Linked DNA regions of Roseiconus lacunae. The protein of the gene in region 2 binds, or shares a complex with, the protein of the main gene of each other region. Links are inferred from orthologs where the notes say so. Each region holds a gene or a part of one and is shown on either strand. Other genes may lie near its edges. The genes, in order: FYC48_RS01860 and mnmG.

What was found.
Region 1: the proteins of mnmG (region 2) and FYC48_RS01860 are in contact, whole or in part, in a solved structure (PDB 9HIP), measured with the Escherichia coli proteins. The link is inferred for Roseiconus lacunae from one-to-one orthologs.

Annotation. Positions count from the first base shown.
Region 1 is NZ_VSZO01000001.1:549,988-565,697, forward strand. The notes cover bases 8,607-11,554. They hold FYC48_RS01860 (tRNA modification GTPase), read right to left. Parts: upstream 10,798-11,554; coding sequence 9,415-10,797; downstream 8,607-9,414. Other genes in these bases: FYC48_RS01850 (transposase), read right to left, coding at 8,607-8,751; FYC48_RS01855 (DinB family protein), read left to right, coding at 8,866-9,399; FYC48_RS01865 (protein-disulfide reductase DsbD family protein), read right to left, coding at 10,838-11,554. Outside these bases: FYC48_RS01840 (tetratricopeptide repeat protein), read left to right, coding at 1-4,614; FYC48_RS01845 (coiled-coil domain-containing protein), read right to left, coding at 4,844-7,804; more of FYC48_RS01850, read right to left, coding at 8,056-8,606; more of FYC48_RS01865, read right to left, coding at 11,555-13,552; FYC48_RS01870 (phosphotransferase), read right to left, coding at 13,657-14,703; FYC48_RS01875 (hypothetical protein), read right to left, coding at 14,761-15,381; tRNA (adenosine(37)-N6)-threonylcarbamoyltransferase complex ATPase subunit type 1 TsaE, read right to left, coding at 15,648-15,710. UniProt on the Escherichia coli protein: Exhibits a very high intrinsic GTPase hydrolysis rate. Involved in the addition of a carboxymethylaminomethyl (cmnm) group at the wobble position (U34) of certain tRNAs, forming tRNA-cmnm(5)s(2)U34.
Region 2 is NZ_VSZO01000012.1:154,388-170,098, reverse strand. The notes cover bases 8,462-11,410. They hold mnmG (tRNA uridine-5-carboxymethylaminomethyl(34) synthesis enzyme MnmG), read left to right. Parts: upstream 8,462-8,994; coding sequence 8,995-10,827; downstream 10,828-11,410. Other genes in these bases: FYC48_RS16910 (hypothetical protein), read right to left, coding at 8,462-8,821. In the rest of the region: FYC48_RS16935 (hypothetical protein), read left to right, coding at 1-480; FYC48_RS16930 (hypothetical protein), read left to right, coding at 567-1,787; holA (DNA polymerase III subunit delta), read right to left, coding at 1,815-2,852; FYC48_RS16920 (sulfatase-like hydrolase/transferase), read right to left, coding at 3,168-4,550; FYC48_RS16915 (DUF5658 family protein), read left to right, coding at 5,007-6,314; more of FYC48_RS16910, read right to left, coding at 6,494-8,461; FYC48_RS16900 (response regulator), read left to right, coding at 11,447-12,031; FYC48_RS16895 (sensor histidine kinase), read left to right, coding at 12,320-13,672; Asp-tRNA(Asn)/Glu-tRNA(Gln) amidotransferase subunit GatA, read left to right, coding at 13,830-15,287; Asp-tRNA(Asn)/Glu-tRNA(Gln) amidotransferase subunit GatB, read left to right, coding at 15,291-15,711. UniProt on the Escherichia coli protein: NAD-binding protein involved in the addition of a carboxymethylaminomethyl (cmnm) group at the wobble position (U34) of certain tRNAs, forming tRNA-cmnm(5)s(2)U34.

The DNA.
Region 1 (15,710 bases), on a different replicon or contig from region 2:
CTCGTTCCCGATGATCCACGTCCGTTGCTGCGAATCGCGACATCTTATCTGTGCAGCGACCAGATGACGCGAGCTATCGAGACGTGCCGGACGGCGTTGGAACTGCTTCCCGGTTTTCCGCCGACAATCCAAACTCTTTCGCACCTGTTGTTGCAAGACAACCAGATCGACGAGGCATTTGATTTGCTTTACCGATCGATCGAATCCAACCAGTCGGGCAGTTGCCGACTGCAGTTGGCGACGATGGAAATCCAGAACCGCCAGTACAAAAAAGCGAGCGAGTTAGTAGAGAACATCGAAGAGTTCTTTCCGCTTGCCGATCCGTTGCGTGATGGCCGTGCAAAACGGGACAGCGTTCGATCGACAATTGCTAAGATCCGCTCCGAACTCGCTTGCCATGCCGGCGATCTTGAAACTTCGATTTGCTTGGCCCATAAAGCAAACAACCCTTTTCATGACACCTTGGCGAAGAATCTTGAAAACCATGGAAAACAAGGCAAACGGGTTCGTCTGAAGGTCCCCTTCGTCCGCCAGAACGATGTGACGTGCGCGCCGGCTACGCTGGCGATGCTATCAGCGTACTGGGGACTGGAAGTGGATCATGACTCCGTGGTGGATGAAATCTGCTACGACGGAACGGCTCCTGTCAAACAACGCGTGTGGGCTGAATCCCAAGGGTTGATCGCGCGCGAGTTCCGTATGACCGAATCATCGGCACAGGCTTTGATCGACGCGAAAATTCCCTTCGGGATTTCAACGGTTGATCCCGGTGGCGGCCATATCAACGTGGTCTGCGGATACGATTCCCGCCGTGGCGTTCTCTTAATGCAAGACCCGGGAACATGGCACGGGATTGAAGCGCTGCTCAAAGAATTTATCGAGCAATACGAAGCATTTGGACCGCGTGGACTGGTACTGATCCCCAGTGATCAAAAGGAACGTCTCGATGCGATCGAGCTGCCGGATGCTGACAAATATGATCAGCAACACGCGATTGCCGTTGCGTTGCAACACCATGACCGCGATCAAGCCGTACGGATCCTGGAAACGCTACAAACGTCTTCGCCAGATCATCCCATCGCACTCTGGTCTGAAACCGAGCTTGCTCGCTATGACATGAACCTGCCGCTGCGTCTGAAATCGATTCAGTCATTGCGAGACAAGTTCCCCAAGAATCAACTATTGACGATCGCGGAATGCGATTTGTTGTCGATGATCGATCGCCAAGACAAAGTGATCGAACGACTACGCGAATGTGTCAAAGGCGAAACACCGAGCACCGAAAGTCGATTGCGTCTGTTGATGCTTCTTGAAAGCGAAGACGATCGTGAAGAACGCAACGACCTGCTTCGACAGATCCTGAAAACGGCCCCCACCAATCCCGACGGATTGTCTCAGGAATCGATTCGGTTGTGGGATGAAATGAAACGTGACGATGCGTTGGAACTCCTGCGTTTGGCCGCGATGTCCGGCGAACGTGACGAGGATCACGCGCGTCGTTTCTTAGCCGCAGCGACTCGTATGAACCGAAAGGACGAAGCGATAGCCATTCTAAAAGAACGCTTCGAGAAACACGGGCATGCCAGCGGAAATCCCGGATTGACATACGCCTACGCGCTCGCTCGCACCACCCACGCAGACCGAGCCGCAGATGTCATTCGTGAAGCACTTGCGAAACGCCCCGACGATGCCGAACTTCTTTGTGAAGCCGCATCGGCACTCGGAAGTTTTGAAAAACCTTCGGTCGGGCTGGAGCTTTTGGAGAACGCAACGATTGCATTGCCCGCCGACCAAGTGCTCTATGCAAAGGCGAATTTGGCGATCAGTGACGGCCATCCCAAAGACGCGCTGCAAGCGATGCTGGAACTATACGAGCTTCAGCCGATGAACTTCGACGCGGTCAACCGAATTGCAGAATTAAAGGCCGACCTGGAAGGTCTCGATAGTGCCCTGACATTCCTCGAAGCCATCACTTCAAAATTCCCACACTGCCGTAGCCTACTGTCTGTCACGGCCGAATACCTACACCGCGCGGCACGGTACAAAGAAGCCGTCGAGTATCTCGATCGAATCTTAGAAACCTGTGATTACGACGCCTGGGCATGGCGTGAACGATCACTCGTTTGCGCGGCTGCAGGATGGTATGACGAAGCCCATCGAAGCGCAACCCGCGGTTTGGAATGTGAACGCTCGGCGATGTCTTACAACATTTTAGCCGAAGCACTGGTCGGACGAGGAGAACTCGATGCGGCTCGGGCTAATTGCCGACTCGCCATGCAAAGTGATTGTGATCATGCTCCGGCGATGTTGACCTGGATCAAACTCTGTGAAAACGAAGCAGAGACCCGTCAAATTCTCGGCGAAATATTTCAACAGTTGATCGAACAACCCAGCAATGGCGATGGCGTGATCGCTTATAAACGCTTTTCCACGGGGATCGTCGAAGACAGCGAACTATGCGAACAACTCGATGGCTTGCGTGCGGTCCGTCCGGATGTATTGATCATGCATAAGGTCGCCGCCGATCATCATTGCGAGTGCAAACGATTCGACGTCGCCGAAAAGACTTTGACGGATGTTCAAGACCGCTTCAGTCACCTTCCCGAGTATTGGCAGTTCCTCGGCGAAGTATTCCTGTCCAAGGGAGACCTGCCGGCAGCACTCGATCCTTTTGAAAAGGCGTTGCTACTGGATCCGTTCAATAGCGAACTGGCCATTCGAACGTCACACGTCTACCAAGCGGTCGAACGTCCCAAAGACGCCGAACAAACTCTCCGGCGCGCACTCGGGGCCTCTCCTGCCGACTCGAATCTTATGGTCGAGCTTGGCAGAGTTGTCGAAGACGACAATGAACGCTCGACCCTGATTCTCGATGCGGCAATGCTCGCCCCCAACAACGGGGAAACGTGGGAGCTACTGCTTTCGCTCTGCCAATACGAAAACCGCGAATCCGATGCGGTCGATGCAGCCAAACGACTCGTCGCCCAGCGGCCTCATGATTCCAACGCCAACCTACGTTTGGCCGAAATGCTACATCGTGAAGACCAGTGGGAGGAATCGGTCGCCGTCATTCGATCGGCGATTGGTCGCGACCCACGCAACGTTGACTTGCATGGTTTGCTCGCTCAACGATTTAATGAACGCGACATGGTCGACGAAGCGATCGCCGCCTGCTCGCCAGATGGGATTGATCCCTTCGACCTCAACCAATTGAACCTCTATGCCGCCAACCTGCTGAACCTTAACGGCAAAACGAAAGAAGCCTGTGATCGGATCCTATTGGCACTGGAACGCGACCCGACCAACCTTGATGGCTGGCGACGCCTGGCCGATTGGGCCGAGTCACTGGAAGATAACGAACTGTATGATCGTGCGGCAAACGAACTTCTTGATCGCGCCCCCTATCTCGCTTCCAGCCACGGGTATATCGCGGCTACCAAGTTACGCCAGGGAAGCCGCGACGCTGCGAAGGAGCACCTGCGGCACGCAATTAAGCTCGACAAAGAATACGTCTATGCAATCCCAGAATTACTGGGTCTATATATCGATGACAACGAAATCTCAAAAATTGAATCACTCGTGTCTTCGATGTCCGATAAGGCTGAACCGATGCCGTTGGCGATCGCTCAAAGCACGCTCGCTTTGGCGAAGAAAGACTACCAGGGGTTTGTGACGGTGCTTCAGCGTTTGCCTGATGACCAAAATCCTTACTACGTCTGCATCGAATCTCTTAAGCAGTTTGAGTTCCCCCCAGACGGTGAATTGGCAAGCGTTCTAGCCAAGACGATGAAACGAAAGAACGCATCGATTGGCGTAGGCAGGGCATGGGGGATCTTGCAAGTCGGTGGCGGCGACATCGCCGCTGCCATCGGACGATTCGGTAAACTGCCACGGAATGACGCGGCCTGCGAGGCCGCCCACGAACTACTGCAAAAAGTTCACAACGGTTGCCGCTCCGACGACCCCGAAACCAAAAAACACTTCAATCGACTCGCCCTTAAACTGATTCGCAAACTTGGATCGACCCTCTATTCGCGTGTGCAACTCTGGGAACCCGCCCTTTGGATGCTTTTTGCCGGTGCACAGTGGCGAAAAGCAAGCTCGGTCGCCGCAAAATTTCACAAGGTGGAAAATCGAGGAGCCAACCACCTCGTTCCCGCGATCCTGGCCGGACTCGCCAGAAGAGACTACCGATTGGTCGGTCAATTGCTCGAAGATGGCGTGACCTATCGCCCCGATAGCATCGACGCGACGTTCCTGATTGTGCGCGCGATGGCTTGTGTGCACCTAGCGCCGGTCGAAGACCTTCGCGAAGCGATCGGACTGGTCAACAAAAACGAGCTCGATGATTCCTTCAAAAAGATGGCGAAATTGGTTTCCTCAGGAGTCGCTTGTATCGAATCCCAAAACGGCGACGAACAAGCTTTGGTCCAGTCATGGCACGACAACTTTGTCGCCATCGGTGAAGACGATCTCGAGCTCGATTTCTGGATCTATTCAGAGCTACGGGCCAAAGTCGCCGAATCAGTTGGTGACCGCAGAACCGCAAAAGCTCGCCGGAAAGACCGGTACACCGGGCCAACCAAAGTTAGCCCCCCGAAAGCGAACATCTAGATGCCGAAGGAATTGCTTCAACAGACTTTTGCTGTAGGTGCTTCGTCGATATCTGAAATGCGACTTAGCCGATGGGCGTTAGCCACGGTTTCAGTGCAATAGCCGGTGTACAACGCACGTCGGTTAATGAGTCGAACCCGACCAGTTGGTCTAGACGGAGCACAAGCCACAGCATGAAGCAATTCTTTACCGGATGATGAGCCCTTACTTTCAGCACGAGCAGGTTCAACTATGCCGCATCGCGAGTGTCGATTTGATCGATCGATCCACGGTCACGCCGTAGAGTGCGGATAGTGGTGTTCTGGCGATGAATTTCAGTCTGCAGTTCACGGATTTGAGAGTGAGCCTGCTCGTTCGCTTGCAAGCTTGCCTCATGTTCTTCGCTGACTCGTTTCAAATGAGCGGTGAGGTCGGACGCCTTCGCGATCAGCAGCTCGTTCGCACGTTTTAATGCTTCAAGTTCTGCAGACACATCTTTTAAGCGGGCCGTCGTTGCCTGCTGTTGATCCGATCGTTCGGACAATTGACGCCGCAAGTCGGCGATGACCTCGTTGCCAGAATCCAGCTCGCGAGTCAACTCGTCGACATGATTGCGGACCGTCTTGTTCGTTGACAGCAGAGTTTCGTATTTGTTGGTCAACTCACTTATCCGTAGCCTTGCCGATTCGAATTGCTGACGGGTTGCGTCCATGTCGACCACTTCATCACGCAAACGAAGCAACTCCTCACGCTGCTCAGCGAATGCCCGCGTTTGCAGCTCACTCTGTTGTTTTAATTGATTGATGTCTCGATCACGCAGATGCAATTGCTTTTCCAAATCGATTACATCAGCCATCCGGCTTTTTAGATCTGCCATATCTTGTTCTTTTTCGCGAAGATCAGCCCCCATCGATTCGATCGTCGTGACTGCCGACTGCAATCGTTCCTGACGAACTTCGACCTCGTCCCGAAGTTCTTGGTTGATCGACCGTAAATCTTCGCACGTCACCGTAAGCTCTTCGTACCGTGCGTTGACGGAAGCAGTTTCTGCTTCGACGGCTTTGATCACTTCGGCTGCCTGATCATTTTGCTGTAGGGCGAGTTCGAATTGTTCTTGGATCTCGGTGAGTTGCTGCTCTGATTCGCGAAGAGATTCGATCTCCATCTCTTGATCGCTCAGTGAAGCATTCAGCCCGGCGATTTGTCGATTCGCCTCCTTCAGTTGTTCCGAAATGGCTTCGTTCGCTTCGGTCAAAGGCCCGACCAATTCCACCTGTTCGAGCAGACATGCGATTTCAACTTCCCGGGCTCCCAATCGATCTTCCAAATCTTCGGCAAGCGATGATTGTGTCTGCAGTTGCGACTGCAATGTCGCGAGCTTCGACTCGAGCTCTTCGGCCAACTCTGATTTCGAGCGCAGCTCGGTCAGCTCCACGTCTTTGTCACGGACGCTGTTGGTCAACGATTCCATTTTGTCGACGTGATCACGCAGTCTGTCCGCCAGCGATTGATTGTCACTTTCAAGGGATTCGATGACGGCAAGTTGCTCCTGAAGCTGCTCTCGTCCCTCTTCGGAATCTCGCAACGTTGACTCAGTCGACTCAAGCTGCTCACTAAGCTGCGTGATCGTTTCAAGTTGCGCGGTTACGGTCTCTCCCAACCGTGAATTTTCAGCCTTCAGTGGCTCGATCTCTTCGCAACGTTTGGAAAGCTCGGCAATCCGCGTTGTTTTATCACTTACACTTGCTTCCAGGCTGACTCGAATCGCATGCTCCTGTTCCACATCACTGATCCAGGATTCCATTTCCGCATCGAGTTCTTCGAGCTCAGCTTGCAGGACCGGCAGTTGCTCCAGTTGTTCGTTTTGCTGACCGCATCGAAGGCTAAGCTCATTGCATTGTGCTTCCAAATCATCGCACTGCTGACGCACGTCAATGAGTTCCTGCAACTCAGATCGAAGTGTCTGGATTTCCGTTCGCAACGTCGCGATCAAGCGATCTCGATCGTCCAACTCAGACATCCGGCCATCATTTTCGAGCTGAAGTTCTAGTAGCTCATTTCGATAGCTTTCGGCGCTGACAAGCTTGGTTTCTAGATCCGATATCTGGTTTTGCTTTTCTTCGACGAGGTCTGCCAAACGCTCATTTTGATCCGCAGTCCGTTCGGCTTGGTCGAGCGCCGACGCCAGCTGCTGTTGCATTAATTCGACGCTGGTAACGATCGAAGCATACTTGCCGGTCGCTTCGTCTTTTTGTTCGACCAATGACTCGATATTCCGCCGCAGCTGTTCGACGATGGTCTCGTTTTGCTCGGACTGTCTTTGCTGGCTGCTCAGGCTACCCTGTAGCGTTGCGATTTGCCGTTCTTTCTCGGAGAGGACTGATTGCAGCGTTTCAGTTTGTTCGAGTAGTTGTTGCGACGAGAGTTCAAGCTCTTCGTCGGAACGTTGTCGCAGCAACACCGATTGCTGCAACTTTTCCAAGCTATCTTCCAGCCCCGCGACTCGGTCGTTTTTTTGCTTTAACTCTTCCCGCAGCGACGCGACGAGTTCATTGTGTTCAACAGCTTGACGTTCGGACTGTTCAGTTAACGCAGTTAGCTCTGCGTGAGAAGTTTGGAACACCGAAAGCTTTTCCAGCCTTTCATTCAGTTCCTCGACCTCGATCGTCAGTGCCGAATTCGATTCACGCAGAGCGTTGATGGTTTCGTCTTGCCGCGCGATCTTCTCATTTGCGGCGATCGTCGCCGATTCTGTCGAATGAGTTTCGCGATCAACCACTTCCCGATCCGCGATCGCTCGCTCTTTCGCCGCAACAGCTTGTTCGTACTGGTTCTGCAACGACTCGTTCGCGATCTGAAGTGAATCGAGTTGTTCGAGCATCTCCTGGTGCTTTTTTGTCCGGTCTTGCGAATCGGATTTTGCCTCGGCTAACGCCGCGTCAAGCTCTTCATTGTCTGCACGCAGCGCGGCGATCTCGTCATACAATCGATCGACGTCGGACGTCGCGGTCTCCAACGACCGAGTCAGCTGCTCGACCTGACCGCTTTGATCTTGCTGACCGCTCGTCTGAATCCTCAGTTGCTCTTCAAGTTCCTTGACTCGCTGATCCTTGTCGTCACCGTCGGAATAGAAATAGAGATAGCCAAGACCAAACCCGGCGCAGATGAACACAAAGATTGGGAATACTGGCAGTCCAAAGATCTCGCCCATCGTTCGATTCCGTTCGTCGTCGTTTCGCGAGTTGCCCGGCAGAGACCGATTCGTTCGGAGAAAGCAGGTACTCGGTGTTTGGTGTCTTTTCGGCCGGGCCGGTGGCCCAAAACCGAAGCGGCTGGGGGCGGTGTGGCAATCATATCGCCCCAAAATATTGCTCATCGACGGCTATAGCAAACCGAACGACACCACGTCAACGCACATCCTATTTCCCCCACCCCAACGAGGGGCCACCCCAAAAAAGGGGGTCAGGACTCTTTACCGTTCCCTGGTGGCCGCTTTTTAGGGCGGCCTCTTGGACGGAGTGTCGATTCTAAGTCCAAACGCCTGGCGATTGACTCGACCCAGCCGGCATCGCCTAGCGGGCTGCCCCGACGAATCGACCAGCGGATTCGATCTAGCTCCTTTTCCTCCAGTGGTGTATTCACTCGGTCCAGCCAGCCTGGAGGACGACGGATAGGCCAGGGCGAGAGGAGCTTCGGAATCGGTTCGCTCGAACAGTTCCACCGATAAAGTGATCCCCAACGCCAGGCTTCTGCGCGGGCGACTAGTCCGGCTCGCATGGCATTGCGTTCCACGTAGCGGCAGAGCGTCAGAAAGTGGTCATCGTCTTGGACCGGGAAGCTTTTAAAGCGTCCCTGGTACACGTGCCCTTCGCCAGAACTGCTGTAGTGGGCATGGTATCGCATCGTGTGGGTAAGACTGACCCACCGCAAAAAATTGCTCATCCCACCGTCTGCGGTCGGCTGCAGGGCGAAGTGCCAGTGATTGGGCATCAACTGGTATGCCAAGATACGACACGGGTATCGCTCTAATCCTTCGCTGAGAATATTCTCGAAGGCCTCATAGTCGGCGTCTTTATGAAAGATCGTCGATCGCGCGTTGCCTCGATTAAAGGCATGGTAAATGGCGTTCTTCTCGTCGGCTCGCTTGGGTCGTGGCATTCCCCCAGTGTAACCACACACCAGATCGCCGAAAAGAGTCCTGACACCTTTTACATGGTTTCGGTACACTCGGGATGTTTTGAGTATCAACCACGTTTAATGTCGAGGAACGAGATGAGCCAGTCGGGCAATTTGATCGGAGAGATGATCGCGGCATCGGCCAAGCTAGCAATGGGGTACGCGGACCGACTGCTGACGGGAGTCGGGCCAGACGACTTTGCACGTTTTGCTGCCGTCGGTGATACGACTGTTCAGGCTAATCACCCATGCTTCATCCTCGGGCACCTGAGTTTGTATCCCTGCCGAGTCGTCTCGCAGCTTGGCGGGGACGCCGCGTCGATCGAACCCACTGACGCGTTTGAGACCTGCTTCAATAAGGATGCTGCCTGCAGGGACGATGTCGACGGAACGATCTACCCGAACATGGATGCGGTCGTCGATGCTTTTCGCCGATCTCATCAACTCGCGATCGAAACGGTCCGATTAGCTACCGATGATCAGTTCGATGCACCGAATCCGAACGAAGCGATGCGTGAAAAGTTCCCGACGATCGCGGCGATGCATGGGTTCTACTTGGGCGGACACCTGATGATCCACATGGGACAGTTCAGCACATGGCGACGCATCAAAGGCATGGGCGCGGCCTGACGGCGCCTGGCAAATTTACTTGCCGATACAAAAACGGCTGAAGACGCGATCAAGTATGTCATCGGTGTAAACGGCGCCGGTGACTTCACCCAAGAAAGATGCGGCTAACCGCAGCTCGCTAGAGACATATTCATGACCGTTACCGCCACGAACAAAACCGATCGCCGCTTCGATCGCTTGCTCGGCTGCGAGCAGACTACCGCGACACCGCGCGGCTGTACCGACGACGGACGCCGAGTCATTCCCTGAAACTTGCTCGAGTGAACGTTCAATCGATTGACGCAGCGTTTCAAGGCCGCGTCCCGTTTTGACACTCGTCGCGATCCATGGTGGCTCCACCAAACATGTAGGATCATCGCATTTAGTTGCGACCCACAAATCAATCGACGACCGCCGCTTCTCATTGGCCAGTCGTCTCATCTGATCGGCATGTACAATGAAGTCCCGATGATTGACGTCGACGCACCAGAGCCGTATGTCAGCATCATGACCGGCCCGACCGCCGAGACTCTGCGCGACCCGCATGATCTGATCTTCCGGCGAGTCACCTTCGACGAATTCTAATCCAGCGGTGTCGGCAAAAGTCACGTCAAAATCACCGATCTGCATCGTGATCGCAACGACGTCACGAGTCGTCCCGGCGACATCGGTCACGATCGCGGCGTCGCGTCCGGCCATCGCATTGATCAAGCTACTCTTCCCTGCATTGGGAAGGCCTCGTAAAGCCAACGTCCAATTCGATTTGTCCTCGCGGCGTAACTCGAGTTGTTCACGTGTCTTCGAAAGACTTTCAGCCATCAACGTCAGTCGAGCCGTCAGCTGATCATCCTCAATAAACTGAATGTCTTCGTCGACAAAATCGAGTCCCGCTTCGACATCGGCCAACAGGTCCAACAGTTCGCCCCGAAGCCGCTCAATCGGCTTGGAAAGGTTTCCCGCCAACTGCCGAAGTGCATGATCGAGCGCCCCGCGTGACTCGGCGTCGATAACCCCCAGCACCGCCTCGGCTTGGGCGAGGTCCAAACGACCGGCCAAGAAAGCACGCATCGTGAATTCTCCCGGCCTCGCCGCCCGAGCGCCGACGGCAATCGACGCATCGACAAGGGACTGCAAAATGGGTAGCGAACCATAGGTATGCAGTTCGACTGACGGCTGGCCGGTATAGCTGCGTGCGGTTGGCCAAAGCAACGCACGAACAGGGACCCGGCCGAGCGGTTCGCCAAGATCTACTTGATCGTCGACACAATGGGGACGCGCGTGACTTGTCGGCTCGATCCCAAGCCGGCGCACAATTTCAATCGCCTCGGATCCCGACATTCGAATTGCCCCGCGCACCGCCGGAGTCGACGGTGTCGCGATTGCAACGATCGTTTCGCCGACTTCGACGACGCCCATCATGACTCGATTTACTTCACTGGCTCTTGCTTCACCGTTCGCATCAACGACTCGCAACGGGCGACGGTTCTTTGACGGCCGAGATCAGACGTGTCGCCTGTGGTGAGGAGCCGGCGACATTGGCTGCCGAGTCGCTTCCATCGCCGACACTGGGGCCCGCCTCCTGAAGGGCAGCGAGCACCATATTTTGGCTAACCAGATCACGCAAGATGATTGGACTGCCGGGAGATTTCCCAGGGTAGATCGCAAGCATCGGAATCGACTTGCTACCGAGTTCGGTTTCAAGTTTTTTGACCAGATCCTCAGGTTGATCGGTTAAGTCGGCGAGCATCGCAACGCCATCAAGGTCCTCGAGCATCTTGCGAGTCGCTTCGGTGTCGAGCGCGACTTCTTTGTTAACGATACAGTTCACGCACCATGCGGCGGTGAAGTCTAACATGACAGTCTTGCCCATCGCGTGCAGTTCTTTCAAACGCACCTCGTCATACTTTTCCCAACGCAGGTGGTCGTCGACAATGTACTCGACGCCACTGCCTTCAGCTCGAATGACGGGTTTGGCGGTCAGGTAGGTGAACGCCGCCAACCCGATGACAATCGCACTGGTCACACCGATTGACCATCCGCGCACCTGCTTTTGCAGTGATTCCCATGGCGGGACCTTACCGATCACCCAACAACCAAACCAAACACCAATCAAGGTTACGAAGACCGGCAACTTCTGCCCATCGCTGAACTGATTGAAAAAGAACGCGACGGTTCCGAGAAACAGAAACGCCAAAAACTCTTTGAGCGTCACCATCCAGTTGCCGGGCTTGGGCAAGAAACCAACCAAGCTAGGAAAGATCCCTAAAATGATGTAGGGAATCGACATTCCCAAACCAACGGTCATCAACACGGCCGCCTTTTCTGGTCCGGGCATTGCGATCGTGTACGCCAAGGCCGCCCCCAACAGCGGACCGCTGCAAGGCGTGGCCATCAGCGTCGCGAAAATCCCGGTGAAGAACGCCCCCGCCGGACCTTCACGTTGCTGCAGGTCTTGTGACTTCTCACCCGTTGCGATTCCCGGCGTCGGCAGCTCCCAAACGCCCAAATACGATAACGCCAATGCAAAGATCAGAACAGTTAACCCAAGACGCACGGGGAAGTAGGCGAGTTGCTGTCCCCACCCGAAGGAAGCGAAGACGGCGAGGCAGGTGAGCAATCCGAAGACGCACAAAATTCCGGCAACATACGCGAAATTCAGCATCATCACACGTTTGCGATCTTCGCCGGCTTGTTGGACAAAGCTCATCACTTTGAGACCAACGACCGGCAATACGCAGGGCATCAGGTTCAAGATCAAACCGCCACCAAAGGCGAGCAACAAAATGAACGGCAAAGCAGCTTTTTGCTCCGACTGGCTCAAGACAACCGGTGTTACGGCGTCCTCTGATCCATCCTCAGCCGTTGCAGAATCATTGACTGCGATCGCTTCGTCATCGGCGGTCGACTGCGAAGACAGCTTTGGCTCTTCGGTCGCTCCGATCGGAGCGACTCGATCAACCCAAGCATTCTCGGCTGCGGCGTCGAGGACGTTGACGTACTTTGCCGCGGTGATCTTGATCGGCTGAAGTGTTTGCTCGGTCTTGTCGGTGACATTGATCGTCGCAGTAAACTCCAACCCCATCGGCTGCAAACAACTGCTGTCCGTGCAAGCTTGGTAGGCGATGAAGCCCTTCAGTTCATGCGGACCAGACGAGACGGACTGGGGAACGGAGATCGGCAGTGACCAAGTCGCGTCGCCTTTGTGATAACGTACCGCGGGGAGCACTTCCGATTTGACAAGCGGCTGCTCTGTGTGGGGCTCGCCAACTTTCAGGCCGCCCTTTTCGGTGACGACAAAGTTGGTCGCATTCCGGCTATCATCCGTTTTCGCACTGTAGACGTGGTATTCGCCGGATGGTTTGGCACGGAACACCAATTGCCCACGTTGGCCGGGAGCGATCGACGCTGAAACACCGGCCAACCAGGAGACCTCGTAATCCTCTTCTTGAAACTTCGTTGTCTTTGCAGCCGGATCGGCAAATGGGTCGACATTCTTAGCCGCGTCGTCGGCGTTCGCAAAAACCGTGGTTCCGCCCTCCAGTGGACCGGCGTGGGCTGCCGTCAACGTCGCGTTCGCGGGCATGCAAGAACCGCCGGTTTTACAAACCAACGATTTAATGTCGACTTCGATCGCGTCTTGATATCCGCGGGGAAGTTCAAGCGGTGCCGACCACACGACTTTGCCGTCATGTTCTTCAATCGTTACGCCCGGGTAAACGTCCGAAACGCTTTTGGCGGGCGGCGCGTCGGGCCGGACGGGACCGGTGATTTTTACCGAACTTGAATTCTTGATGCTGATCTTGGTTGGCAGAGGACCGCCGGATGGCTGAGTCGTGGAGTAGATATGCCATGACTTTCCAATGATCGCTTCGACTTCCAAACGGCCTTTGTCACCCGATGCGAAGTAACGGGCGGAAAACTTATAGGGCTCGGCGTTGTTTTCCGCGATGCTTCCAAAATTGATATCGCCGAAGAGACTTTCGTCATCTTCACTGCTTCCCAATTGCCCGAACCCATCGGGATTAAACGTCGAAGTGTCAAATTGCGCGGCGACCGGGCTTGCCGCGATCGCGACCGAGATCAACGCCACAAAAGCGACAGCGGCCCAAGCCAGCCGACGCGAATTTTGGAACGTCAAACGGGACGAAGCCATGCTGTACAGGGAAGACGTCATTGCTGGTCGCCGCATCATTCGAATAGGGGTATCGGTTCGATTCATGATCGCTCGCACTATCATTTTTGTTGCCCCCGAAGTTTACTTGTCGAGGACAAAAAACGTCAATGTTCTGCATCGCGAGAGGCGTAATCGGTCAATCGACCAAGTCGCCGTTGCACACGGTCTAAATCAGGAAATTGTCGTGACTCGTCTATCAACCAGACGACCCAATTTGCCAAGCTAATCCATAGTGAAGCACGGGCAATCGCTACCAATAGTTTACTAGAAGTTGCTGGTAGTGCAGGAAATGGCGTGCCGGGAGAACATTCCGCCAACGTTTGCTCGGCGATCTGGGCCGGAGCCTGCCAAAAACACTGGAAACTCCCCAACCAGCGGGCAAAATCGACAAGGGGTGAATCGACCCTCATCGCATCGAAGTCGATGATACCGGTGACCTGCCCGGCGTCGAACAACAGGTGCTCCTGATGAACGTCGCGAAGAATCCAATGTTGTGGCAAATCAACGCCGCGAAACTCTCCCAGTTCGGCACCAATTTGATGGCATTTCCGCTCCCAATGTAGCCGCAGCACATGACAGGCATCGGAAACGCGCCAGCAAAGCTCCTGGGGGACAGACCCCACTGTCTTGCTAGCAAGACAAGTCTGCAGGGTGACAGAGCCCCGGCGAATCCGATCAAGTCGTTCCTCGATCGCGGCCGACGGGGACAGAGCAGGCCAAGGTTTGAGTTCGCGGAGCGTCCGATGAACCAAACCGATTGCCTGAGCACCTTTTCGAACGAGCTCCCAATCTGCGTCCTGAGCGATCGGCTGACCGTTGACCCATGTGGCCAGCTCCCAGAGTCGCCCCTGTTGATCGGCTACCAAAGTCTGCCCGTTGAGAGCCGCTCTGTATTTCGGAATGATCCGAGTCCGAATTGCCAGCTCTGATACGACTCGGTGAATTTGGGTGACACGTTGAATTGACGCCCCCGCGGGCCAACATTTGAGAGCAAAACCAGCGGCTGCTTCAGTTGAGCCCAAAAGGCTACCAGAGTCTTTGCGGACAACACATCGGAACACGGATCCACCGCTCAAGCCACCGGGTACCAGATGAGTCGACTCAACATTATTGCAAGCAAGTAATAACTGCCGAACGTCCTCTGGAATCACGCGAGAAAAATCTCCAATGTGCAAATGGTGGGTGGCACCTTACAGGTGCGTGGCACCCTACAGGTGCGATTGATTTGCATTCACCCGTCGGCGCTGAAGTAAAAGCGGAACAGACGCAAAAGCAATTACGGACAGCAACGCAGGCTCGGGGATCGCGGTAATCGCATCGACCCTACCGAAGTTGCTTGAGTATTGCAGCGGAGTTCCATCGGCTTGACGTACCCATCCGGAAAAGCTGACATAAAAGGTTTCCGCTGAATCTCCGTTGTGCTGGATCCCCAACGATGCCATTCGTTTTGATTCGCCAGGCGATAACGTGACGTCCAGATTGCTTAAAGTGCTATCCGCGAACTCCAAGCGGATTTGTCCGGACGGATCCGTGATCGCTTCGTCGGCGGCGATCGCTTCACTGTCTCCCGCAAAGATGTAGTCTGGAGACGTCGCAAAGGATTCCGATTGTGAGCTTTGAAACCAAAGGTTGGCGTACGGGTCGGGGCTGGTCAGCAACTCAAACTCTAGAGACGCAAAAGTCTCGGTCGTCCCGGAAGTCGAGACCCAAACATCAAGCTGGCCAGTGCCACCGATCGGAACGGTCGCTTCACTGAGCGTAAAAACCACCTCCCCGCGACACTGAATCGACGCCGCGCACGACACTACCATCAATACTAGTCTCAGCATTCAAACGCTCGATGAGTGGAGAAAACGTTGAATCAGCTCGAATCGAATCCGCCAGACTCTAAGCCGCCAAACAACGCCCCGTCATTGTAGCCAAACTGACACGTCGGGTTTGTGCGACGAGCCAGCTTGCCGTCATGCTGGTAGTGTTTCTTCGACGTCAAAAATCTAAAGCAGCCGAACGGCATTAGACACGGTTTCTGCGCAATAACCGGGATTAACGCCTGTCGGCTGATGAGCCACGCCAGACATTTTGTCTCGACGGAGCGTTAGAGCAACGAACGAACAATTTCATCACACGTCGATAGGACCGACGCGTTTTGACATTCAAA
Region 2 (15,711 bases):
GAAGCGATCGAGATTCGCGACTTTGAATTGTCGGTTCGCGAAGTTCGCCAAGCGACCAAAGGTGAGCAAGAGAAACGATCTGGGCCGCATGTTGTCGGTTTTGAAACCTCCTCGATGTCTCTGTCCGAAAAGTGGACTTGGCCGGAGACAGCCGAGAGCGAGGCTCGGATCCGTTTGCCAGTCGACGAATTTCGAGCCGGGGATACACTGCGTTTTTGGCTGCAACAAGACGGCACGCTTTGGAATTCGACGGTCATCGATCATACGTTTAGTAGTCCGCTTTTGATCTGGCAGTTGGCTAAGGGATTACGGCTTGACGATAGCGCCAGCGAATACTCGGTCGCGTTGGAAACCGATCGGGCGTATGGGCCCCCGGTGAAGCTGGAACGAATCGTTAGCGGCAAGGCACGTCCGGCAACCGTGACGGATCAACCGCTAGGACAAAAAGTAATTGACCCGATTGATTCCTTGCCGCTTTAAACGGAGAGCGATTGCTAGGCAGGCCGACAAAACGTGTTTGGATCGATTGTGTGTATCGAATCTTTATTATTTGAGGTGTTCAATTCATGGACCGCGTCTTCAATCGATCTGTCGATCGTCAAAGCCGTTGGACGGCGGGTGGCTTCATCCTTGGTCGTGTCGCATTAATCCTGTGGGGCTGTTTGTCGGGCGCGACGGTTGCCTTTGGTCAAGTGGCAACGCAATCCGACTGGATGTCACTCGAAAGCAAACGGGAGACCGCATCGCGAAAACTTGACGAACGGGAACTCGCCAGGCGTTATCCCAACGGCAAAAGCTGGGCGGCAACGAAGGTACTTCGGCTACGTGGACTGGCGGTCAACGAGAACTGGGGAATCGAAGGTCGGACTCACGTGGTTTACACCAATCGATATTCCGGCAAAACAACTGTCCTGGACAATCGACTCGGCGACATCACGTTCGAGATCGAAGTGCTCGAAGCGTCTCAGCAGAGAATTGTTAGTGAAAAGCGACTGCGCGTTGCAGACTTTAGCGATGCCTCTCCGATTTTTAAAATTGGATTGGAACAACTTTTGGATGTCACCCGAGCCGCCGTCCCACCGGCGGATGTCGCGTACAAGTTGTTGGTCACGTACGGCAAAGTCGATCCTCGATACGAAAAAGCGTTGACGCGTTTGGCGGAGGTCAGCGGGTTTGATGTGGAGCGTTTGACGCAGATCGACGAAGCTCGGCTGGTCGAAGATCCCGCGCAGTACTCCGGCTGCACGTTCGAAGTCGTTTGGTCAAATGGTTTAGGAATAACAAAAGTCCGTCAAACGGCCGGACCGGTCACGGTGAAGCTTGACGACGTGCGTCGGTGGGCTCAAGCGGCCGATCCCTTGCTAGACTATTACGTCATGGAAAACGTCAATCGCCCCGTTAACGATGCGTGGAAAGTCGACGCGGGGAATGCCGGTTCGATGCTGGTCCATGGCGGCGGATCTTCCAGTGGTTCGATCCAACTACGCTACTTGCGCGATGCGATTTACGACGGAAAGGCCTGCCGGCAATTGGCGATCCAAAACGGTGACTTAGCATTGATGCTCGATCACAATGCGAAGAAGTACGACGCTCGGGTACGTGGCATTCAAGGGCGTGTCTTTTTCGGAAAAGATGACTACCTAATCTTGCAGGCCAACGGGACATGCGACATCAAAGCCGATGTTCGTAGTAAGAATCATCTATTGTTCGGAACAAAGTGGCAGCGGGATGTGCAAACCGACTTTCGCTATGAAGCCCAACGATTGAACGATCAGCCGGCGCGTTAGCCTGTTGCAGCCATTGTCGCTCTAGCGTTACTGAGCCAGTTTGAGGACAAGACTTTCGAGCAGGAAGCGGTCGAGTCCGTCGGAGCTGTGCGTGCCCTTTAAACGCAAGTCAGCATCGAGTAGCCACTCCAGCAGTTTGGCTGCTCGCTCGCGCTTCATTCGTTTCATATCCGCTGTTGCGCGACCAATTTCGAACGGTCGCATTCCGCCTTTGACGAGAGAGTCTTCCAGGTGTGGTTTTTTACCGGCACGTTCGGCGGCCAAGTGAATGGCGGTGGCCAGGCCGAGTTTGCGTAGCGAATACGCGATTTGTGGCAGTAGGGCGACCGGCGGCTGACCCCCAGAGATTAACTTGTCGAGTTGCAAAAGTGCTTCGGCAGCGTTGCCCGATGAAATCGCATCGGTAATTTGCCAAATCGTCTTGCCTTGCCATCCGGCGACAACGTCACGGACCAACTCTTCACCGATCGTTTCACCGGGCGGCTGGTAGCACGCAAGTTTGGCGATTTCGGTATCTAAAAATCCAACATCGTCGCCGAGCATTTCCACCAACGCGTCGGCAGCTTCGCCGGTCAATTTGGTTTGATGTCGGCCGGCGACAAATTCGGTCAAAAATTTACGACGTGATACGGCCGTCGCGCCGGTTTTTTTCCCCGTTTCCCCGCTACAGCAAATCAGTACGTGGGATTTGTCCAGGGCTTTGTAAACTTTGGTATTACTCGCGAGCGATTGAAGCTGCAAAATCAATCGTGCGACGCTGCCCGGTTTCGCCAAGTAAGCTTCGACTTCGGCCCGGTTCGACGACAGGAACGAATCGGCGTCACGAATCACGATGGCCCGTTTCTCGCCCATGTCGAATAACGAACCCGTCGAGAGTTCATCGTTGACATCGGACCAACGTGCGGTGTTGCCATCGAATTCCGTCACGTCGGAATCGCCAGCTAGCTTATTCGTCGCCCATCCCATCAATGTGCCGTCGCCGCCGAATAGGCCGGCAACAGAAAAGTCATGCGCATCGGCATCGCTGCTTTTGGTCAGGAAATCGAACGCGTGTACTTTGGACATGATGTTGACCAGGCGGTTGTTGTTTCCGAGTCCAAGGTGGCGCCAAGCTGTCGCACGAACCTTGCGGGGCTTATCGATTCAGTGAGCCGCGGGCCCAACGATGCCATCATCGCCCTTCGAGGCGCGTGGCTATCGCCATCGGCTCACTATTGTCGCCTTCCGCTCCGCGAAAGTAGCGTTCATCGGGCTTGGCATCCATCGATGGAAGGCCGTGGCGAAATCATAGACCGCGCCGCTGCGAAAACCCAGACCCTGAACGGGGAGGCTCTGGCGGGTGATGTCGATGTTCGATTTCAAATGTCACGATCCGATCGCTCACTTGCGTTTTCGTCTTTCGAGCCAACTGCCGTATTCCCAGCGATCTTTCCATTCGTTGAGATACGGTTGGTAGTCGGCGCGTTCGGTCCAGAACATCGGTCGGGGGTGCATCGGGTCGACGTCGCCTTCGGGGTAATCGCTTCCCGATTCGCTGGCATCGGTTTCCGCGAGCCACGCTTGAAGCTGTTTGACCATCCGCTGTTTTCGTTTGCGGTTTTCGGCGGAGACGTCGGTTGTTTCCGACGGATCCTCGACGAGGTGGTAAAGTTTAAAAGGGCCATCAGCCAACTGACGCGTTGAAATTTTCCAATCGTTGTCGACCATCGCGGCCATCTTCTTGTAGCGAAAGTAGAGGGCTGGAACTCGTCGAGGGGCTTGGTTCTCGCCGCCGAATAAGCGTGTCAAACTAGTGCCATCGGCCGGTCGGTTTGGAGTGGGATGTTGGGTATCGGCCAGTTCCAAAATCGTCGGCATCATGTCCATCACACTGGCCGGATAATTCGTCCGCCGCGGCTCGATCGTACCGGGCCATTCAATGATTCCCGGGACGCGCAAACCACCTTCATCGATCGTTCCCTTGTTGCCTTTCAAGCCGCCTGTGGTGTCAGGTGTGATCTTGGGCAAGCCGCCGTTGTCGCTGCAGTACCACAGGACGGTGTCCTTTTCGATGTTCAACCGGCGAAGGCTTTGGCGAAGTGTTCCGACACTGCGATCGAGCGCAACCAACTCTCCGTAGTGCTGCTTGGATTGTTCATCCAAATGTTCGAATGCTGATGCGTCTTCCTCGGAGGCTTTAAAAGGCGAATGAGGTGTGCCGTACCAGATCACAACAAAGAACGGTGCATCTTGTTTAGCGAGTTTGCCGATGTGATCGACCGCTTGTTCGACAACAACATCGGAGGAGTCACCGCGGTAGTCTTCGATTTGTCCGTTGCGGCTCATCAATGGATCGCGATCATAAAAATTGGTGACCGACAACCAGTACTGAAATCCGAAGGTGCCGGGATGAAACGGGTCGTGATCGAAGATTGGGACACCGGGGCCGCGCAATCCGTTGAGGTGCCATTTCCCGAAATGTGCGGTGTTGTAACCAGCATCGGCCAAGACTTTTGGCAGTACGGTTTCTTGGTGCCGGAGGGCGTAACCATGCTCGGGGACTCCGACGCGATAGCAGGAGCGGCCGGTGAGTACTGCCGCTCGCGTCGGGGAGCAGACCGGGGCACCGGCATAAAAACGATCGAATCGCAGTCCGTTGGCTGCCATCGCGTCGAGTTCCGGTGTTTTAAGCAAAGGGTGCCCGTTGTAACTCGTTTCTCCCCAACCTTGGTCATCCGCCATCACCAGGATCACGTTCGGTGGGGCGGCAGAGGTCGACATCATGGTGTTTAAAAAAAGGCACCCAGCGAAGACGGCGGTCGATCCAAATCGGGCGAGACGCGGAGGCGGAAGCATCATCATTGAGCCTGTGATGTGGAAGAGTGACGGGGGAGCAAACGGCAGCGAATAGAGCAGGGCAGGGGAGTGCCCGGAAAGACGCAGGTACGCCTGGTGCACCCGTGCGTCGCCGTCAAGCTGGCTTCATTGGCTTCGGTGACGCAGTGATTCGCTGGGAGGCAACGTCTTTCGCGAAGTCGCATCAAGCGGGCTTTCCAGATAGTTTATCCGCAGGAACGTCGGCGAGGGGCACTTAAGCGGAAAGGAAAGGAGGGATGGAAATCGTTGTCTTTTTCTTTCTTTGAAGCGACGAAACCCTGCAGTTTAATAGGGGTTCAATGCGATGTGACCGTGGTGAACGGCACCGCTTTCCCCGCCCTTGGACTCCATGCGATGAATTGCATGCAACTTCTTGAACGCCTGACTGGTATTGTGGTTTCGGCTTGCTGTTTTGCAGTGGTGATGGGGACCGTCGCGAAGGCTGACGACGGCGAATTGACCGTGGTAACGCTACGAACAGGGTATTTGATCGTTGAGGGACGCTACATACAGCCCCCTTATGTGATCGAGCACACTCAGGACACGATCACGATCAATGGCCAGGAGTTCGATCGCGACTATTTTCAAACCGCCGATGAGAAAGCAGCTGAGAAAGAAGCGGGGCAAAATACCGCCCAGCATCATCGTTCTCGCCAATTCTCTGACCGTGAGTTCGATGTGACTCCGGTTGCATTCGATGGCGGATCGGGGCGCCGAGAGTATCGTCGTGGCGAGCATGCCAATCGTAACCAATCGGATCGTCAAGTCGCTCGCGGCGAATCAACCGAGACGGCAGACGGCCAAGACGCCGATGGTGATCGCCGACGTGGTCGTGGAGGCTGGGGGAGTGGCCATCCATACGAAGGCCGCGGGTTCGGAGGTCCTTGGGGTGGTGGCCGTTTTGGCGGGGCACGAAGTTTCTATCACAATGGCGGCGGACAATCGCTGTATTCCGTCGCAAGCGATTTGCGGCAAGCGTCGATGGGGGGCATCGTTGCGATCTACCCCGAACACGAACCGTTGGTGCTCTACCCCAGTGGTGCGGGGTATCAGTTGCTTCAGTTGTTGACCGACCGGGCCAACATTTCGGCCGATCCGCCGGAAAGTTTGACGACGAATGAGGCCTCCATTTGGAGTCGTTTGGTGGCAGACTTTCGTCCTTCCGGGGACTTTACCGAACGGGCCGAACTTGACTTGCAACGGGTCGATGAAGCGGGCGCCGACGGCGAACGAACTTCGGCATCGGTCTTTTTGAGCGATCGTCTGGCGTATCCCCTTTCTCTGTTGGGGATGGTAGGCGTTGTGCTAGGGTTTGGTCACTTGCTGTCCAATCGGCCGACCGTTGACACCGAGACCCATGACGAAAAGAAAAGCCACAAGATCATCGTGCAGTCGCTGGTCATTATCGCTTTGTTCTCGATCGTCGATTTGGTCTGGACGTTGACGGCGTCCAATGCCGGCGCGATGAAAGAGCTCAATCCGCTAGGTAGTCAATTCATTAGCGATGCGCGACTACTGACGTTGTTTAAGTTGTCGGTCACCGGCATGTCGATCGGTATTCTCTACACCTTGCGTCGTAAACCGATCGCACACTTGGCATCGTGGTGGTGTTGTTTGCTGATGACCCTGCTGACCGCTCGCTGGGTTGTCTTTCAATCGATGTTTCTTTAAGGCCCGCTTATCGCATCGCCCGGCTTTGGCAATGCAGCAGATCCGTCTAGCCCCCGGCTGGGAAACCGATGGGGGCCGACTGCTGAGCCGCCGGCCCCAATTGTTGTACCGATCGATATTGCATGGAGATCGTAGCAAACGCTGGGCGACTGATCCTCATTTCAGATGTCGGCGGGACGCTAGCGAGTTCGGAAGCCCAAGATTCTTGCTCGCGGTGCCAAGCCGCTCGTCTGGATGGGCTGTTCTAGGAGATAACTGCCGGTGTTCCCTGCCTTGTCGATAGCGTCGATTCGCAGGTAGATCTGCCCCGGCAGTTTCGGATCTGCCGGCCAAACGTAGACACCGTTGTTTTGCAATCCGGCGGCGATCGTTGTCCATGGTCCAGCCAGCGAATCAGAAAACGCCAACGCGATTGGGCGAGTCGTTAGATGTTCGTCCGAGCAATCGTATTCGACCACTAGCGAACCGACGCGATCGCCCTCGCCATACCGCGCCGAGGTAATTCGAACAGAAGGCGGTGTTTGATCGACGAGGACGGCGATATCGGGTTTGTCACCGGCGAGCGGACTTGGACTGGCTAAGCCGTTGTTACCGAGCACCACGATGCGAAACGAGAACAAGCCTTCGCCTTTGGTAATGATGTCGAAGGGGCTTTGGCGGTCCGGGTCGGCACCCCATCGCTGCCACGTCCCACCACCGTCCAGGCTGCCATAGAGTTCAACTGATTCGACTCCGGTGGCGCCGACAGCTTCAAGTTCGTACTCCAAGCTGAATTGATTGGTTTCGCTGAAGCGATACGGTACCGAACGAGCCAGTTGGGCGAGGTCAAATTGACGTTGTTGTTCGCGTCCGGACGCTTCGGCTTTCTCAACACGGTGCCGACGTTCTTCGCTTCGTTCTGCCGCAGGCGCGGGGATCTGTTCCGGCGAGCCATTGATCGTCGTTTGATCGGATGGCTTCTCTGTTGGCGTGATAGGCTGCAGCGCTTTTTTGATCGTATCCGGCCGCTGGGGGGCATCGAGTGAGATCGACGGTTTGGCTAGCGAGTTCGCTGCTTCGGCATCCGGGGTCTGGATCCGTTCCACCGGCTGTGGCGAAACTTGCGGCGGATTCTGGCTGGGGGATGATGATCCAGAAGTATCGCTGGTATTGCCTGGCATGGGCTCTGCAGGTTCTTTCTCAGCGTTTGGAGGCGGCAGTACTTCGATGCCTTCCGGTGTGATCTTTGCCGATAGCCCACCCGGTGGCAGCTGCGCGAATTGGTCGGCGTCCGCGTTTACTTTCGCCGAGGTCGTTCCGGCGATCGGTGACATCCGCGACTGGGGCGAATCGAGTCGGCGTGTCCGAGCGTTTTGCGGGTCGGTACCGCGAAGTCCAAACCGATCCAAGCCAAACGTTTCTTGTCGAGTCGACGGCGGTTGTGTCGAAGGGCTTGCCCCGGTCGCGTCCTGCCATGTCGAAGGTGACTTCTGTTCGAAGACACGTTTGGGGACACTTTCGGGGCGAAGGCCGTTCGCATTGAAAGGCGAATTCGGCGAGGTGAATGTGGGTTGATTGGGCGGGCTTTGGATCGGCGGGCCAATTCGCAACTGCGGTGGATCACTTGGTCCGGCCGCCGTTTTGACCGGTGGCAAGCCGACCCCGGCAAGGCCTTTGCTCGGCAGGGTCGCGATTCGCGGACGGCGAAAGGTCTTGGATTGGACCGACGCATTGCCAAGGGAATCGAGCGCGGTGACATGCAGGACGATTTGTTTCCAGTCTTCTGACGGTTGGATTTTAAAATTGCCTTCCGTGTCGACAGAATCATTTTTCAGGGTGATCCATTGGCGGTTCACATCCGTCGCGTAGAGGATTCGTAGGGTCCCCAGTTGGCGTGGATCGTCCAAGACGAGTTGGGCCGAAAGGGTACCTTCCATGTTGGCTTCGCCAGTCAGGCCAATCGAGGGGCCGGTCGTGTCGATCACGATTTTCCGTTCCGCGGAAAGGCTAGCCCGATCGGCTTCGTCATCCGAGGTGATCGCGTGGGCGAACCAATGCTCTCCGTCCGTGCTCGCTTCAAAGTGCAGTTTCTCGACCGGAAGCGGTGATTCGGTCGCGATTTGCCAACTTTCCCCCTTGTCGGTAGAGACGTAAAGTTTCACGCTGCTGGCCGATGTTTGCCCATTGATGTGAAAGGGGATGTCGAACGAGCGAGAAGCGATGACAATAACGTCATCGTGCGAGCGCACGTCCTGTCCAACTGCGGTCGAGGCCTTCGCGCCAAGAAATAACGCGGCCAACAATGCGATCGTTCCCAGCGCAAGCTGATTGGCACGAGGGCCGCTTCGGTAGCGTGTGTCGGCGCATCGATCGATGCCTGCGGTCTGATTGCTGCACAAAGCGTCGGTCGTGAATCCCGTTGGCAGTCCGCAGGTTGGCGATCGGAAGCTCGCCGACAATGCGACATGAGTCTTGACGGAGTTTTGCCGCCTGCGATTGATCGATGGATCTGGGCCAATGACAGTCATCAAAATCGTCAAAGTCGAGTGAAATTGGTACACACCGTTTCTGTCGTCGGCAGCTTGAAGGGGCGATCTTGATTGCGATCGGCGGAAAAGACGGTGTCGCGAAGGTGACCGCCCGGAAAGAGTCGGCCTAAGCTGTCGGGCCAGTGAGTTAAGAAAACGAAAGACGTTCCAAGATGATTGAATACGAATACGACGTCGTGGTGATTGGCGCCGGGCATGCCGGAACCGAAGCCGCCGCGGCCGCCGCCCGCTTGGGCGCCAAAACAGCGTTGCTGACTACCAATTTGGATACCGTCGGGCAAATGTCCTGCAATCCCGCGATCGGCGGCGTTGCCAAGGGGCAAATTGTCCGCGAAGTCGACGCCTTGGGTGGGTTGATGGGGCGGGCGATCGATGCCACTGGGATACAGTTTCGTTTGCTCAATCGCCGCAAAGGCCCGGCGATGCACAGCCCTCGCGCGCAAGCCGACAAGAAGGCGTATCAACAATTCATCAAGCACGAGATCGAACTGCAGCCCGATCTTGATCTGCGGCAAGAAACCGTCGAAGACCTGCTGACCGAAACCACCCCCGACGGTGAGAAACTCGTCGGCGTACAAGTCCGTGGTGATGCGGTCTATCGCGCCCCGACCGTCGTGCTGACAACGGGGACGTTTCTGTCGGCGGTGATGCACACCGGCGATGCGAAAACCGCTGGCGGCCGAGCAGGCGAAGGGACAACGAGGGGAATCAGCGGTGCGCTTCAGCGATTGGGATTCGCGATCGATCGATTCAAGACCGGAACTCCGGCTCGATTGAATCGACGGACGATCGACTATCGATCACTAGAAGAACAACCCGGGGACGATCAACCTCAACCGTTTTCGTTTCTCAATGACACGATCGACATTCAGCAGGTCCCGTGTCATATCGCAATGACAAACCCAGCGGTCCATGATCTGATTCGAGCCAACTTGCATCGGGCGCCGATGTATAGCGGGCAGATCAATTCACGCGGACCGCGATATTGTCCATCGATCGAAGACAAAGTCGTTCGCTTTGCCGACAAAGACTCACATCAGTTGTTTCTCGAACCGGAAGGCCATCACACCGAAGAAATCTATGTGAACGGCATCTCGACCAGTCTGCCCAGAGATGTTCAGGATGCGATGTTTCGTCAGATCGAAGGCCTTCAGAATGCGCAGATCATGCGCTACGGGTATGCGGTCGAGTATGACTACTGTCCGCCGACTCAGTTGTGGCCGCACTTGGAGTCAAAGACAGTCCCTGGTTTGTTTTTGGCCGGACAAATCAACGGGACCACCGGTTACGAAGAAGCGGCGGGTCAAGGCTTGATCGCCGGGTTGAACGCCGCCCGCATTGTCGCCGGTAAATCGACTTGGGTGCCAACACGCGATCAAGCTTACATCGGCGTGTTAGTCGACGATTTAGTGACCAGCGGTACCGACGAGCCGTACCGGATGTTTACCAGCCGCGCGGAATTTCGATTGTTGCTGCGTCAAGACAACGCGGACCGGCGATTGACGGCCGACGCAGATCAGTTGGGCCTGATCGAGGCTACTCGCCGTGACGCTTTTCAGCAAAAGCTGAAAGACATCGCCAAGGCGATGGAGTTGCTTTCTGCGTCAAAGGTCAGCACCGCCAAGGGGGATGTCAAAGGAGATGTCTATTTGCGGCGTCCCGAAGTCGATTGGGAGGTGATGTGTTCGATCGTGCCCGAACTCGGGGCGATCGGGGCTCAAGCCGCCCAGCAAGTTGTCTTTGATATCAAGTACGAGGGCTACGTCAGTCGCCAGCGAGACGAGGTGGCTCGGCAGCAGCGGATGTTGAAGAAAAAGATCCCACAGACGTTCGACTACGCCACCATCACGGCAATGCGTGGCGAAGCTCGTGAAAAGCTCAGTTCGATCAGACCCGTGACACTCGACCAAGCCCAGCGGATCAGCGGAATCACGCCTGCTGATATCGCTCTTTTGTTGGCCTACCTCGAAGCACCCTCAAAATAGGCAACGGAGAAAGCGGGAGTGCAGCGGGCGAGCGAATCAGGTCGGCAGACGCCTCGGTTTCTCTATTGGTGTTCGCTAAACGCAGATTGTTCAATCGACGCAGATTAGTGGTTCAACTGCGAATCCTGGCTTTTTGAGCACTCAGTTGTCCAGGTGAAAGTTCATCTCTGTGGCTTGATCGCAGGTTGAATGGGCTCGGACTCGCTGTTCTGACTTGGCTAGAGATGGCGTTATGAGATGGCGTTATTGCGTACGCGATCGCTTCAATGGGTGGGGAGATGCCAGCACAGACCGTGTGGGAATGAACCACCTATCTTGACCCAGGTGCCGGAAACGGTAAGATTCGCTGGTCGGGCAATGCAGGCAAGCTTGAGGGTTTTGGAGTTTGCTGCTACTTACGTTTTTCGCACAATTTGCGGCGAAGTGCTCTTGTGCAGAAGCGTGGGGGTTTTGCTAAAAGACGCGTGTCGTGTTGGTCTAGTGACGAACACGGCTGTGCAGAATTTTGATTGGCACGGAAAGACGCGCGTGATGGGCGAGCTTTGTTGAAAGCAAACAGCCCACCGACTTACGCACAGGTTGGGAATAGGCTCGTCCAGCAGGGAGGATGGTTTCTGCGATGACCACGAAAACGGTCTTTACGACAGGCGAAGCGGCGAAGATTTGCAAAGTCAGTCAGCAAACGATCATTCGTTGCTTTGACAATGGCTCGCTGAAAGGCTTTCGCGTACCGGGAAGTAAGTTTCGACGGATTCCTCGTGAACAGCTTTATCTGTTCATGAAGGACAACGGAATTCCGACCGATGCGCTCGAGAGCGGCAAGAAAAAATTGTTGATCGTTGACGACGATCAAGACTTGGTCGAACTGATGAAGGAAGGGTTCGAACGCGACGGTCGATTCGATATTCGAACCGCCAACAACGGATTTGATGCCGGAATGGGCGTCAAGGAGTTCCGTCCCGACCTCGTCGTGCTCGACGTGATGCTTCCCGATATCAACGGTAAAGAAGTTTGCCAGCGAGTTCGAAGCGATCCGGCATTGGACATGGTCAAGATTTTGTGCATCTCAGGGATGGTGGAGCACAACAAGGTTGACGCGCTTAAAGCGGCCGGTGCAAACGATTTCATGCAAAAGCCATTTGCGATCGATGATTTGGTGCTTCGCTCGTGCGAGTTGTTGGAAATGGAACGTAGCGTTAGCTAGCGTTTTGTATCCAATCGGGAATTCGAGTTCGACGCATCAGCCTTGGGGCTCAACCGTAGCGGAAGCCGTCGAGGCATTCGGTAGTCGCATCGTCGCCTTGTGCTCCGCAAAAGTAGCGATGACTTACTCAGCTTTCACCGAGTGAAAGGCGACTATCGCTAAATAGACAAACCGCCAAGCCATTCGGTAACCGGCGAGTTCCGCTACCCAAGAATAGATGTCGCGTAAAACATTGCAGTGCCAACGACAATGGACGTGGTGAGCGTTCCAACACCAACGGAAGAGCCGATGATTTCGCAATCGACTCGAACGCACGGCTGGTGGGGGCTATTGCCGCCGATTGTTGATGACGAGTTTTCTGGGCAAGAGCAACACGATGGCTCACCAGATGCCCCGTCACGAAGATGGTGGTTACCGTTGTCCGATACGGCAATGACTGCAATGTCACTAGCGTTGTCGAATGAGCCTGATCAGGCAAGCCGATCGCTGGAGCGGCGTTTGATGAAGGCGATGGCGAGTGATCCGCCGCTGCTATTTTTCGCGATGTTGAACGCCCCGACTGGGGCTCTCGTCGCACTCTCTGAGCTGGCCGGTTGGTTTCTAACCGATGAATTTCATTCGCTTGTTTGCGACAACGAGTGGCTGTTGGCCGCTCCTCAATTGAACGATGCCCAACAGCGACAATGGTCCTGGCTAAAAGCCAAGTCGGTTCGCCGCGATCCCCAGACTTGGGGTGATGATTTAGGCGATTGGTTAAAGGTTCTGGGACCTGATCCGGCAGGCGTGTTTACAGATCGTCTGCCGCGTTTGATTTGGGATTTGGACGAACAGGACAATTCAGTCCAGGTTGCCGATGGCAGCCAATTGTTGCATCGACTGGCACAATCGGCGCGTCGGCAGCGGAATATCGAGAGTCAATTTTTAGCGTTTGCCGAAGAACAAAAACTCGCCTCGGCGAAGCAGCTTGCTTATGGCTTAAGTCACGAGATCAACAACCCGCTTGCAAACATTTCCGCCCGCGCCCAATCGCTTGCCCATCAAGAGGATGATCCAAGGCGCCGTGAGTCGCTCGAGCAGATCACTCGGCAGGTCTACCGGGCCCACGAGATGATCGCGGGGTTGATGTTTTACGCGAATCCGAGCGAGCCCGAATTTGAGCGAGTGGACTTGGCGGAGGTCGCTTCCGAAGCGTTCGAAGAGTTTCGAGCCCAGCTCGATTTGTCGAGTGCCGACTTAATTCTCCATCTTCCCGATGGGCCTGCCGAAGTCATTGCGGATCGTTTGATGATGCTCGAAGCATTGCGGGTGTTGCTTCGCAACGCGGTCGAAGCGGTTCAGGGACGGGGCACGATCGTGGTGTCACTCGGATTCGAATCTGGTGCAGCCAAAATCGGTGAAGAAGAATCGATCGAATCGCGGGCATGCTGGAATTTATCAGTTGCTGACAGCGGTCCCGGGCTGACCGAGGAGGCTCGACGACACGCGTTCGATCCCTACTACAGTGGTCGCGAGGCTGGCCGTGGTCTCGGACTTGGTCTCTGCCGGGCACTTCGAATTGCCGAATTGCATCAGGCTTCGATTTCGCTTTCAAGCGGTTTGGCGGGATGCGTGGCAACGCTTTTGGTTCCCGCGGCGGGGTGAGGATCGCTTCCTCACAAAGAAACGCAGGAATCTTGACCGCGAACGTCCTCTGTCTTTCGATGGCCTGGTCTTTCCAAGCCCTGGTCTTTCAAAGCCACAGTCTTTGGCGGATAATCGCGGCCAAGACCATTTAAACCAATTTCAGAGCTTAGGATTCATGCTCGATTCTGCATTTGAATTGCTTCGTCAGCAGGCTGAGGGAGAGAGATCGGCTGTCGAGATCGCTCAGCAGGCGATCGCCGCGATTGAATCATCGCAGCCTCAGCACAACGCTTACACCCATTTCGATGGTGATTTGGCATTGGCGACGGCGAAGGCGATTGACGAGAAACGTGCCGCCGGCAAACCACTCGGTCCGCTCGCCGGTGTCCCCGTTGCGGTCAAGGATGTGATTTGTACATCGGACATGCCGACGACCTGTTCATCGAAGATGCTGCGTGGGTTCCGGCCACCGTATGATGCGACCGTCGTCGAGCGATTGCGAGCGGCCGACGCGGTGATCGTTGGCAAGACCAACATGGATGAATTCGCGATGGGCGGCAGCACCGAAACCGGTGCCTTCGGCGTTACCAAAAACCCATGGGACGTGACGTTGACCCCCGGCGGCAGCAGCGGCGGAGCGACCGCGGCGGTGGCGGCTCAGACGGTACCGCTCAGTTTGGGAACCGACACCGGCGGCTCGATACGCCAGCCGAGCGCATTTTGCGGTGTGACGGGACTGAAGCCAACCTATGGTCGAGTCAGCCGGTATGGGTTGGTCGCCTTTGCCAGCAGCCTGGATCAGATCGGTCCGATCGCATGGAGTGCTAAAGAGTGCGCATTGCTGCTCAATACGATCGCCGGATATGAACAACGCGATTCGACGTCGCTCGATCGTGTTGTTCCCGATTATGTCACGGCGACGGATTCGAACGACTTGCGCGGTGTTCGCGTCGGCGTGCTTCGCGAGGCAATGACCGCCGATGGGGTCGACCCCGCGGTGCAAGCAGCGGTGGCACACGCGATCGGCGTGTTCGCCGAATTGGGGGCCGAAATTGTCGACGTGGATCTTCCCCACCGCGAGTACTGGGTGCCGACGTATTATGTAATCGCACCGAGTGAGGCGAGCAGCAATCTGTCGCGATATGACGGTGCCCACTACGGTCATCGTAGTGAAGACAGCGATAACCTAGAAGCGATGTACTGCAAAAGCCGAGCCGAAGGATTTGGTGCGGAAGTCAAGCGTCGCATCATGATCGGGACGTATGCGTTAAGCGAAGGCTACGCCGACCAGTACTACAACCAGGCGTTAAAAGTTCGTGGTTTGATCCGCGCCGACTATGACGCGGCCTTTTCACAGGTCGACGTGTTGTTGGGCCCCGTTACGCCGACGCCTGCATTCGAACTGGGGGCCAAAATTGACGACCCGATTCAAATGTACCTATGCGACCTATTCACCGTCGGCGCCAACTTAGCCGGGGTGCCTGCGATCTCACTGCCGGCCGGATTGACGGACGGTGGTCTGCCGGTCGGGATTCAGTTGCAAGCCCCCGCGCTCGAAGAATCGCGGCTCTTGTTCGCCGGAGCGGCATACCAGTCGGCGACGGACTATCACACCAAACGACCTCGCGGATAAGCCATGGCTGAGCTACCGACTACGACGATTATTGGACTGGAAGTCCACGTTCAACTGCGAACCCAAACAAAACTGTTCTGCGGTTGTAGCACCAAGTTTGGTGGACCGCCGAACACGCAGGTCTGCCCGGTTTGCTTGGGACTGCCGGGGGCGCTTCCGGTGATGAACGAACAGGCGATCGAACTGGCAATTCGAGCCGGACTAGCACTTCAGTGCGATATCCCGCCGATGACAAAGTGGGACCGAAAGCAATACTTCTATCCCGATTTGCCCAAGGGCTATCAGATCAGCCAATTCGATCTTCCGATCTGTGTCGACGGCGTGTTGGAGATCGACGACCCGGCCGATCCCGAAAAACATCGCAAGATTCATATCACCCGCGCCCACTTGGAGGAGGATGCCGGCAAGAGCATGCACGACGAAA